One region of the Amycolatopsis endophytica genome, then DNA from elsewhere that is predicted to be linked to it. Evidence: riboswitches for the same ligand, from Rfam matches in the RefSeq annotation. Region 1 holds a riboswitch; the other holds the start of a gene.
What was found. A riboswitch is a leader RNA that binds a small molecule or an ion and turns the genes downstream of it on or off. The one in region 1 is predicted to bind thiamine pyrophosphate.

Region 1 (5,850 bases):
GTGCGCTCGATGAGGTCCACATCGGACGGGACGCCGACGTGCCGTTCGTGGTCGACCCGGTGGCGGCGTCGATGACCGGTGACGCGTTGCTGCGCGAGGAGGCGCTGGAAGCGATCCGCACCGAGCTGTTCCCGCGCGCGACGCTGGTGACGCCGAACCTCGACGAGGTCCGGCTGCTCACCGGCGTCGAGGTCACCGGCAGGGACAGCCAGCGGGACGCCGCGCGGGCCTTGCTGGACCTGGGTCCGATGTGGGCGCTCGTCAAGGGCGGGCACCTCTACGACGATCCGGAGTGCGTCGACCTGCTCTCCGACGGCATCCAGCACATCGAGCTGACCGGACGGCGGATGGACACCGAGCACACCCACGGCGGCGGTGACACGCTCGCCTCGGCGATCACCGCGTCGCTGGCCAAGGGACTGGGCGTGCCGGACGCCGTCGACGAGGGCAAGCGGTTCATCGAACGCTGCGTGGCGGAGGCGTACCCGCTGGGCAAGGGCGTCGGGCCGGTGTCCCCGTTCTGGCGGCTCGGGTAGCCGGGCGGTTTGCGACACTGGGGTCATGAGCCAGAACGCGAGTCCGCCTGCCGCCCTGACCATCGCCGGATCCGACTCCGGTGGCGCGGCGGGGCTGCAAGCGGACCTGCGCACGTTCCTGACCTGCGGTGTGCACGGTCTGGTCGCGGTCACCGCGGTCACCGTGCAGAACACGCTCGGTGTGCACGACCGGTCCGACATCCCGCCGCGGATCGTGGCCGGGCAGATCGAGGCCGTCGCCGCGGACATGGGTGTGCAGGCCGCGAAAACCGGGATGCTCGCCTCCGCGGAGATCATCGAGGCGGTCGCCGCCGCGTGTGACCGGGCGGAGATCGGGCGGGACACGAAGGTGCCGTTCGTGGTCGACCCGGTGGCGGCTTCGATGCACGGTCACCCGCTGTTCGACGAGGCGGGGCTGGCCGCCCTGCGTGACCTGCTGCTGCCGCGGGCCGCGGTGATCACCCCGAACCTCGACGAGGTGCGGCTGCTGACCGGGCTCTCGGTGACCGATCGCGCGGGCATGCACGACGCGGCCGTCGCGCTGAAGGAGCTGGGCCCGAAGTACGTGCTGGTCAAGAGCGGTCACCTGACGAGCGACCCGGAGTGCGTCGACCTGCTCTACGACGGCCGCACGTTCGTCGAGCTGCCCGGGCCGCGGTTCTCCACCCCGCACACGCACGGCGCCGGCGACGCGATGGCGTCCGCGCTGACCGCGGGACTGGCACGCGGTATGGCGATGCCGGAAGCCGCGCGGTTCGGGAAATGGTTCGTGAGCAACGCGGTCGCGAACTCCTACCCGATGGGCGCGAAGGTCGGCCCGGTCTCCGCCTTCTGGCGCCTGGCTCCCGAGCACCGCTGACCCGCGAGTCCCACGCTCCCGTGCGCGAGTTCAGCTCTCGTCGCCCGCCAGCAGGGCCTCCAGCGCCGGGAGCGACTGCCCGAGCGCGGCCTGGTGCTCGGGCGGAAGCCGGTCGATGCGCTTCTGCAGCTCGTGCACCCGCGTGGACCGCAGGTCGAGCAGCATGCGCTCACCCTCGGGGGTGGCGGTGGCCAACCACGCGCGGCGGTCGATCGGATCCGGTTCGCGGCTGGCCCAGCCCGCGTCGACCAGCGAGGCCACGATCCGCGACATCGTCGCCGCCGCCACGCCCTCCTTCGCCGCCAGATCGCCCAGGCGCATCGGCCCCAGGGCGAGCAGCGTCGACAGCGCGGAGATGGAGCCGTGGCCCGGACCGGGCGTGCCCGCCTGCCGCAGCGACCGGGACAGCCTGCCGACGGCCAGGAACAGCCGCCCGGCGACATCCTCGGATGACTCAACCACTCTCGGGCTCCTTCACCTCGCCGACGCTCGCGGTGCGCTAAACGATACGTGTTCGGTCCGGTAAACCGTGGTGAAGTCGCGCGGTTCAGCGCGGCGGGCTGGACGCGTGGGCCCAGAACCGCTGCGGGATGCGGCCCGCCGCGCGCGCCAGCCGCCCCGCGACCACCGCCGAGCGCATCGCGTACGCCATCCGTTCCGGGTCCTGCGCGCGCGTGACCGCGGTGGACAGCAGCACTCCGTCACAGCCCAGTTCCATCGCCAGCGCCGCGTCGGAAGCCGTGCCGATACCCGCGTCGAGGATGATCGGCACACCCGCGCGGGCCACGATCAGCTCGATGTTGTGCGGATTACGGATGCCCAGCCCGGTCCCGATCGGCGCACCGAGGGGCATGACCGCCGCGCACCCGGCCTCCTCCAGCCGCAGCGCGAGCACCGGGTCGTCGTTGGTGTAGGCGAACACCGTGAACCCGTCGGCGACGAGCTGCTCGGCCGCGTCGAGGGTGTCGACCGGATCGGGCAGGAGCGTGCGCTCGTCGGCGTGCACCTCGAGCTTGATCAGGTCGGTCTCCAGCGCCTCGCGCGCCAGGCGCGCGGTGAGCACGGCTTCGGCCGCGCTGCGGCAGCCCGCGGTGTTCGGCAGGAGCCTGATGCCCAGGCGGCGCAGCAGGTCGAGCACACCCGAGCCACCTTCGGCGTCGGCGCGGCGCAACGCGACCGTCGTCAGCTCGGTGCCGGACGCGACGAGCGCCCGTTCCAGCACGGACAGGTTCGCCGCGCCCCCGGTTCCGATGATCAGCCGGGAGTCGAGCTTGTGTTCCCCGATCACCAGCTGGTCGCCGTCGAACATGATCTCACCCACCTTGTACCGCCGTCAGGATCTCGAGCCTCGCGCCCGCGCGCACCACCGTCTCCGGCCACGCGCCGCGCCGGACGACTTCGCCGTTCAGCGCGACCGCCACACCGCGATCGGGTGCGTCGACCGCCTTGAGCACGTCGGCCACCGTCGCGTTGTCGGGGACCGCCTGCCAGGCCCCGTTGACCTGCACTTCCATCAGACTCCTCCGGTTTCCAGGCGGGCCGGGTCCGCCGCGAGCGCCTCCTCGGGCGGTTTTTCCCCGGCCAGCCAGGCCAGCACGGCGTCGGCGGTGACCGGCGCCATGAGCAGACCGTTGCGGTGGTGCCCGGTCGCGGCGAGGACGCCGTCACCCAGGTCACCGATGAACGGGAGCGTGTCCGCGCTCGCCGAACGCAGTCCCGCCGCCGTTTCCGTGAGCTCGTACTCGCCGACGCTCGGGAAGATCCGTTCGGCGGCCTCGATGAGTTCCCGCACGCCCTTGGCACTGACGGTCTCGTCGAAGCCCGCCTCGTACTGGGTCGCGCCGAGGACGAGTTCGCCGTCCTCGCGCGGCACGAGGTACACCGGTCGCCCCTCGACGACAGCGCGAACCGTGCGCGTGGGAGGTGGCAGGCTCGTGCGCCTCGCCCGCAGACGGAGGATCTCGCCCTTGAGCGGACGGACACCGCGCGCGAGCACGGGGTGCAGTTCCGCGCTGCGGGCGCCCGCGGCGACCACGACGGCGTCGCACCGGACTTCGCAGTGCGCCGTGCGCACGCAGCCGGGTTGGACGGCGACCGCCCGGTCGCCGGTGAACTCCGCACCGTGACGTAGTGCGGCGGTTTCGAGGGAGCGCAGGAGCTTGCGGTTGTCGACGGCCAGGTCGCCGGGCACGAGCAGACCGCCGCGGACCGCGCCCAGACCGGGTTCGAGGGAGCGGAGGGACCTGCCGGTGACCTGCTCGACCTCGCGGCCGACCGAGCGCAGGTACGCGGCCTGGATGTCGAGCTGGTCCGCGTCGGCGCGGTCCAGGGCCACGACGACAGTGCCCGCCTGCGACAGACCGGGGTTGCCACCGTCCGCCGCAAGCGCTTGCGCGAACTCCGGCCAGCGGTTGAGGGACTCCTCCCCGAGGGCGAGGGCTGCTTCTTCGCCGGGCCAGGCTTCGGCGAGTGGGGCCAGCATGCCGCCGGCCACCCAGGACGCGCCGCGGCCGGGCGCGGGGTCGACGACCGTCACCCGGTGCCCGGCTGCCGCGGCGCGCCAGGCCACGGACAGGCCGATGACCCCGCCGCCGACGACCGCCACATGATGGTTGCTCATGAAGATCACGCTCCCTGCGCCGGCATGATCCGGATCAGGTTCCACGGTCGGAGCGCTGGCAGCTCCCTCTCAGCCCGTGGCTCGGGCTCCCGTGCGGACACCTCCACCCTAACGTGCGAGATAGGGTCGGGGCCATGCCAGGGCTCAGTGGTGACGAGATCAGGAAGCGCCTCGACGTGGCACGGCTCTACCTGTGTACCGGGGACCGGCCGGACCTGGCCGAGTTCGCCGATGCCGCGCTCGCGGGCGGGGTGGACATCGTTCAGCTGCGGGACAAGCGCGAGGGGGCCCCGCTGGAGGCCCGTCAGGAACTCGCGGCGCTGGAAATCCTGGCCGAGGCGTGCGCCCGGCACGGGGCCCTGCTGGCGGTGAACGACCGGGCGGACATCGCGCTCGCGGTCGAGGCGGATGTGCTGCATCTGGGCCAGGACGATCTGCCGGTGCCGGTCGCACGCCGCATCGTCGGCGAGGAGCCGGTGATCGGCCGCTCGACGCACGACGTGGACCAGGCCCGCGCGGCGTCGGTCGAGGCGGGCGTGGACTACTTCTGCACCGGCCCCTGCTGGCCGACGCCCACGAAACCGGGCCGCCCGGCGCCGGGGTTGGAACTGGTGCGCGCGACCGCGGAGTCCGGCGTCGCGCGGCCGTGGTTCGCCATCGGAGGCATCGACGGCGAGCGGTTGCCGGAGGTGCTGGCGGCCGGGGCTTCACGGGTGGTCGTGGTGCGGGCGATCACGGAAGCAGCCGATCCGGAGGCAGCTGCGCGGGGGTTGCGGACCCAACTGGGGTGACGGCCGGGCGCCGACTCGTCTGAGTCGGCGCCCGGCCCGGTTCCGTTGCCGGTTGAATGGGACGCTCACCGAGCGATGAACGGACCGTTCATCGACAAGATCGCCAAGCACTCCACCTCCCACCGCGCCCGGTCCCGCTCGCTCGCGAAGCGCGCCCGCCCACGCCCTGTGAGGGGGCTCGCTGGCCGAAGTCGGGGCCAGGGGCGAAGTCGGGACTCACAAACAAAAACGGGTCCTTCGCGACCGAAACCGCGAAGGACCCGTTCCCACGGCCCAATCCCACCGGCGCCCACTACCCACAGCGCCGGTCCACGCACTCGGCTCAGGGGCTGCTCGGCGCCGTGGTGACCGTCTCCGAAGCGCCCGAAGGCTCTTCGGGCACGCTCGTGCTCGGGGCGGTCGTCGTCACGGGGGACTCGGTTTCCTCCGTGCTCGACGACTCCGTCGGCGTCGCACTGGTGGTCGCGGGGGCCTGTTCGTCGTCGGCGGATGAGCTTTCCGTCACGGTCGTCACCTGGGTCGACGTCGTCTCCACGCTTTTGCCCGATCCGCCGACCACCCGGCCCAGTGTGGTGCCGTCCCCGCCGGACACGGTGCTCCCGGTCGCCGCCTCGAAGCCGGTGATCGCCAGCATCCCCACCACGAACGCGACGACACTCGTGGCCCCGATCAGGGTCCACCGGTTCTTCCACCAGGGCTTCTTCCCGTCGGACGGCGGTTCCTCCAGATCACCGCCCACCGCCAGCGTCTCCGGCCCGGCATCCTGCGGTTTCGGGATGAAGACCGTCTTCTCACCACTCCCGGAGCCGCCCTGCCCGGCCATCGGAATGCGGCGCGTGGTGCCGGACAGCGGCGCCGAAACCGGGTGCACGATCCGCGTCCGTTGCACGTCCGGCCGTTGCACGTCCGTCAGCTGCGTCGCCGGTCTGCGCTGCGGCGCCCCGTTCTGCTGATACCTGATGAGCGGGTGCGTCGAGCGCGGCGCGGCTGTCGGCGGGATGATCCGCGTCTGCTGCCGGTTCTCCGACACGGCCAGCAACTCGG
Region 2 (5,850 bases), 420 kb from region 1:
ATATCGCAGGCATCGTGAAAGGTGCCTCCGAGGGGGCCGGCCTCGGCAACAAGTTCCTCGCGAACATCCGCGAGGCCAACGCGATCTGCCAGGTCATCCGCGTGTTCGACGATCCGGACGTGGTGCACGTCGACGGCCGGGTCGACCCGTCGTCGGACATCGAGACGATCAACACCGAGCTGATCCTCGCCGATCTGCAGACCCTGGAGAAGGCGCTGCCACGGCTGGAGAAGGAAGCCCGGACGAAGAAGGAGAACCGGCCCGCGCTGGAGGCCGCGCAGACCGCGAAGGACATCCTCGACGGTGGCCGGACCTTGTTCGCCGCGCAGAAGGAGATCGACACCGCGTTGCTGCGGGAGCTGAGCCTGCTCACGCTGAAGCCGTTCCTGTACGTCTTCAACGCCGACGAGGGCATTCTGACCGACGAGGCGAAGCGCGAGGAGCTGACGAAGCTGGTCGCCCCCGCCGACGCCGTGTTCCTGGACGCGAAGGTCGAGGCGGAGCTGCTGGAGCTGGACGACGAGGAGTCCGTGCGCGAACTGCTGGAGTCGGTCGGCCAGACCGAGCCCGGCCTGCACGCACTGGCTCGCGCCGGGTTCCACACCCTGGGCCTGCAGACGTACCTGACGGCGGGCCCGAAGGAGTCGCGCGCGTGGACGATCCCGCAGGGCGCCACCGCGCCGCAGGCCGCGGGTGTCATCCACACCGACTTCGAGCGTGGTTTCATCAAGGCCGAGGTCGTGTCCTACGACGACCTGATGGAAGCCGGCTCGATGGCCGCCGCGCGCTCCGCCGGCAAGGTCCGGATGGAAGGCAAGGACTACACCATGGCCGACGGCGACGTGGTGGAGTTCCGCTTCAACGTCTGATCCGGCGGACGCCGCTCGTTCAGCGGGCAGCCGCATCGGACGACACCGTCCGCGGCGGCGCGGATCTCGGGACTGCCGGCATCCGGCTGTCCAGGACCTTGAACAGCGCCGCGAACACCAGCGCCACCACCAGAAGTGTGGTGCGGCTGTCCAGAAGCCCAGCCGCACCACGTCGAGGAACGGGTACGGGTACCAGTCGGTGAAGGTGCCCTGCGTGAAGATGTAGATGAGCCAGACCACGGGCCACACGAAGGTGCTCGCCACCGTCGGCCAGGTCAGGGCGCGGAAGGGGCTGAAGAGCAGCCACGCGGCCACGGTCGCCGCCCACGGGGCGACGTAGTGGAACCGATGGTGGCCACCAGGGCGGCTCCGGTGAGGTGCACCTGCGGCGCCGGCACGATGGCGTACACCAGCCCGGTGATCAGGATCCCGAGCAGTGCGTCCAGGCGCACGACGCGCCACAACGGACCCCCGAAATCGGGGCGCCGGGCCAGCGCCACGGCGGCCGTCAGGACGATCAGGTTGCTTTCGATCGTGAAGTAGCTGAACAGCCGTCACAGGCGGGCGCCCAGGCTTACAGCATCGCCAGCCTGTCCGGAGTTCGCGTCGGCGCCGCCGGTGAAGAGCAGCGCCGGCTGGACGACCAGCGAAGCGAGCACGACGGCCGCGATGAGGCCGTCCACCAGCGGGAACGGTTCGAGCGGTGCCGGAAGCCATCGGGACGGAACATGACCCGCCTCGAATGCCGGAAGCCGAGGCGTTCACCTCATCGGTGCAAAAAGGCGAACCGCCCAGGCCGGGGGTGCCTGGGCGGTTCGTGAAAGAAACACCGGATCAGCAGGTCACGGACACCGAACCGCTCGATTCGAAGGACACGTGGACGTGGTCGTAGTGGTTGGCCGTGGCGCCGCCACGGTCCTCCATCGTCGACCAGCCGCTGCCGTCGTTGTAGCGCTGCCGCCAGATCACGTATTTGACGTTGAAATCCGACTGGTTCGCGAGAATGTACTCGGCGATCTGATTGCCCGTCGCGGTGTCGACCATGAAGTCGAGGGCCAGGCCGCTCGGGTGGTCGCTCGTGCCGGAACGGCCCGCCTTGCCGCCGATGTCGTCGACGTCGAACTTCTCCGCCACGTGGTTGCCCACCTGCGCGACGTGCGGCTTCGTGCCGGACAGGACCGTCGAGCAGGCGTTCGCGGCCTTCGTCGTGGTCTTCGGCTTCGTCGTGGTCGACTTCGGGGCCGACGTGGTCGTCGTCTCCGGTGGGGGCGGCGGAGTCGTGGTCGTGACCGGGGGAGGAGGCGGGGCCGGGGTGCTGCTCGACGTGCTCGCGGGGGCCGAGGACGCGGGCAGCGGCGCCATCTGCGCCGCCATGCTGGAGGTGTCCTGCCGGCTGAAGTTGCCGGTCAGCCACACCGCGAAGCCGAGCACGAACGCCGCGGCGACGCCGATCGCCAGTGGAACTCTCAGGGATTTCTTCTTGGATCTATGTCGGCCCACCATTGCGGAAGATCACCATTTTCGGGGAGGGGACTTGTCCGGCCGTTCGGGGGATGGCCGCCGGTCAGATTACGAATCGGACACGGGAAAGTCACCAACGAGTGTTCATCGACACAGATCAACAGAGCAGGAAAAAGGCCCGCCGGACACCGGCGGGCCTTGGACCTGCGGGGCTGTCAGCCCAGCAGGGCGAGCACGAGGACGGCGAGCAGGACGACGGCGGTGGCCACACCGTTGACCCAGGCGCGCTGGACGGACGAGATGACGGGCGTACTGTTCATGGCGACCTCGGGAGTGAGCAGGACCTTTCGCGCGTGACAGCGCACGCGGAGGCCCTACTGTTACTGCTCGCGAAACAGTGTGACCTAAATCACTCCGATGACTGCCGGTGGCGGGCCGTGTACCAGAACACGCCGCCCGCCGCGACGATCATCACCCCGAACGCCAGCGCCCCGACGACGACGGCCCGCGTCTCGCCCGGCGGGTCGACAGCGACGCTTCCCTGGCTGGTCCGTTCCGCGGGCGACGGAGTTTCGACCGCCTGCGCCGGCCCGGCGAGCAAACCCAGCAACACGGCGACGGCGGCGAACACACCGGCCAGTCGCGCGACAACCTTTCCCATACGTCTCCCTCCAACCGGAGCAACGCACGGGACCGGCCGCTCTGTTGCCGGTTCGCCCTAAATCACAGTGCGTCGATCGTGTTGTCGATCTGCTCGGCCAGCGATACGTCCTTCCCGGTGATCCCGCCCGCGGAGTGCGTGCGGCACCGGAAGGTGACGGTGCGCCAGCGGATGTCCATGTCCGGGTGGTGGTTGGCGCCCTCCGCGAGGTCCGCGACCCGGTTGACCACGGCGATGGCCTGCGGAAAGTCGGCGAGTTCGGCCGTGCGCTCCAGTGCGTCGCCCGCGCGCTGCCAGTACGGCAGCTTGTTGAGGGCCTCGGTGATGTCGGTTTCGCTGAGTAGTTCCGCCATGTTCTCCATGGTGGTACGGCAGCGGGTACGCTGCACGGTTGCCACGGGAGTCCGGTGATCCGGGCTGAGAGGCGGGTTCGTCCCGCGACCGTCCGCACCTGATCCGGATCATGCCGGCGCAGGGAGGCCCGACCTTTCTCGCCGGCCCTAGCGAGGAGTGGTCATGAGATTCCGCACGGGCGTTCTGATCGGCATGGTCGCCGCCCTGACCGCGGGCTGCACCCTGGCCGGCAACGACACGGACGACGCCGCGTCGACCGTCACGCTCGTCACCCACGACTCGTTCGCCGCGCCGCAGCAGGTGCTCGACGCCTTCCAGCAGCAGACCGGCATCACGGTCAACGTCGTCAAGAAGGGCGACGCGGGCGCGCTCACCAATGCGCTGGTCCTGACCAAGGCCGACCCGATCGGCGACGCGGCCTTCGGCGTCGACTCCACCTTCGCCTCGCGCGCGCTGGCCGAGGGCGTCTTCGCGCCCTACACCAGCCCGGAAGCCGACCGCGGCCCGCAGCGCTACGCCGTCGACTCGGAGCACCGCCTGTCCGCGGTGGACCTCGGCGACGTGTGCGTCAACATCGACACCACCTGGTTCGCCGAGCGTGGCATCCCGGAGCCCGCGACCTACGACGACCTGGTCAAGCCCGAGTACAAGGACCTTCTGGTCGTGGAGAACCCGGCGACCAGCTCGCCCGGCCTGGCGTTCCTGCTCGGCACCGTCGCCCGCTACGGCGAGCAGAACTGGCAGGGCTACTGGACCCAGCTCCGCAACAACGGCGTGCGCACCGCCGCGGGCTGGGAGGAGGCATACAGTCAGGACTTCTCCGGTTCCTCCGGCAAGGGACCGCGGCCGATCGTGGTGTCCTACGCGTCCTCGCCCGCGGCCGAGATCGGCGACGACGGCAAGCCGCGCACGAAGGCGCTGCTGGACACCTGCTACCGCCAGGTCGAGTACGCCGGTGTGCTGGCGGGTTCGCCCAACGCCGACAAGGCGCAGAAGGTGATCGACTTCCTGCTGTCGCAGCAGTTCCAGGTGACGGTGCCGGAGAACATGTACGTCTACCCGGCGCGTGCGGGTGTCGCGTTGCCCGCGTCGTGGACGGCGGCGGCCCCGTTGCCGCCGAATCCGGCGAGCCTGCCCGCCGAGACCGTGCAGGCCGGGCGTGAGCGGTGGATCGAGCAGTGGCGCTCCTTGCTCGGCCAGTGAGCCGCGCCGGGCTCGGGCTGGCGGCGCTCGCCGCGGTGCCGCTCGGGTTCCTGGTGGTCTTCTTCGCCTGGCCGGTCGGGGCGATCCTGCGGCTGGGTTTCGTCGACGGCGGTGTGCTCGACGCGCTGACCGAGGGCGAGACCTGGCGGCTGGCCTGGTTCACCGTCGCGCAGGCGGCGGGTTCGACGCTGATCGCGGTGGTCGCCGGGCTGCCGGTGGCGTTCCTGCTGGCGCGCGTCCGGCTGCCGGGTGTGGCCGTCGTGCGCACGCTGGTGCTGGTCCCGTTCGTGCTGCCGACCGTGGTGGTCGGCCTGGCCTTCCGTGCCTTGTGGACGGACGGCGGCTGGATGTCGATCGTGCTCGCCAACGCGTTCTTCAACGTCGCCGTCGTCGGCCGCACGGTCGCCGGGCTGTGGGCGCTGCTCGACACGCGCGCGGAGGACGCCGCCCGCGCGCTCGGCGCGTCCCGCTGGCGTGCGTTCCGGTCGGTGACGCTGCCCGCGCTGATGCCGGCGATCACGTCCGCGGCGGCGGTGGTGTTCCTGTTCTGCGCCACCAGTTTCGGTGTCGTGCTGATCCTCGGCGGTGCGCGGTACCGGACGCTGGAGACCGAGATCTACCTGCGCACCGAGAACCTGCTCGACCTGACCGGTGCCGCCGCGCTGTCGCTCGTGCAGATCGCCGCCGTGCTCGCCGCGCTGCTGCTCGGCGCGGCCGCGCGCAGGCGCCGGGAGAGCGCGCTGCGGTTGCGGTCGCGGCGGGAGACCGCGCGGCGCCCGGTCGGCGGTGAGTGGGCCGTGATCGGCGGAGCGGTCGTCGTGCTCGGGTTGCTGCTGACCCCGATCGTCGCGCTGCTCGTGCGCTCGGTGTCCACCGAGGACGGCTGGAGCCTCGCCGGGTACCGGGCGCTGTCGAGCACCGGCAACGACGGCACGTTGCAGGTGTCCGGCTGGGAGGCGGCGATGAACTCGCTGCGCACCGCCACCGACGCGACCGTACTGGCGATGATCATCGGGGTGTCGGCGTCGGTGCTGCTCGTGGCTCTGCGCCGCGCTCCGGGACGGCTCGCGCGCGGCGTCGGCGAATCGATGGACGCCGCGTTGATGCTGCCCCTGGGCGTGTCCGCGGTGACCGTCGGCTTCGGGTATCTCATCACGCTCGACGCGCTGCCCGGCGATCTGCGCACGTCGCCGCTGCTGGTGCCGCTGGCACAGGCACTGGTGGTGATCCCGCTGGTGATTCGCACCGTCCTGCCGGTGGTGCGCTCGATCGACGACCGGCTCAGGCAGGCCGCGGCGACCC

Region 2: it holds a riboswitch for thiamine pyrophosphate, as region 1 does, so the genes downstream of both, HNR02_RS14500 (thiamine ABC transporter substrate-binding protein) here and thiO (glycine oxidase ThiO) in region 1, are expected to answer to the same signal.

The regions. Positions count from the first base shown of each region.
Region 1 covers NZ_JACCFK010000001.1:2,497,208-2,503,057, reverse strand. Annotated here, with positions in the region: gene thiD (bifunctional hydroxymethylpyrimidine kinase/phosphomethylpyrimidine kinase) at 1-536, shown strand, start outside; gene thiD (bifunctional hydroxymethylpyrimidine kinase/phosphomethylpyrimidine kinase) at 562-1,395, shown strand; gene HNR02_RS12430 (MarR family winged helix-turn-helix transcriptional regulator) at 1,426-1,857, opposite strand; gene HNR02_RS12425 (thiazole synthase) at 1,943-2,704, opposite strand; gene thiS (sulfur carrier protein ThiS) at 2,709-2,909, opposite strand; gene thiO (glycine oxidase ThiO) at 2,909-4,015, opposite strand; TPP riboswitch at 4,010-4,118, opposite strand; gene thiE (thiamine phosphate synthase) at 4,150-4,806, shown strand; gene HNR02_RS12405 (hypothetical protein) at 5,129-5,850, opposite strand, start outside.
Region 2 covers NZ_JACCFK010000001.1:2,913,038-2,918,887, forward strand. Annotated here, with positions in the region: gene ychF (redox-regulated ATPase YchF) at 1-869, shown strand, start outside; partial or broken gene HNR02_RS36770 (hypothetical protein) at 1,083-1,427, opposite strand; gene HNR02_RS36105 (hypothetical protein) at 1,424-1,552, opposite strand; gene HNR02_RS14485 (VldE C-terminal domain-containing protein) at 1,704-2,372, opposite strand; gene HNR02_RS14490 (hypothetical protein) at 2,740-2,991, opposite strand; gene HNR02_RS14495 (4a-hydroxytetrahydrobiopterin dehydratase) at 3,054-3,344, opposite strand; TPP riboswitch at 3,378-3,486, shown strand; gene HNR02_RS14500 (thiamine ABC transporter substrate-binding protein) at 3,508-4,548, shown strand; gene HNR02_RS14505 (ABC transporter permease) at 4,545-5,850, shown strand, end outside.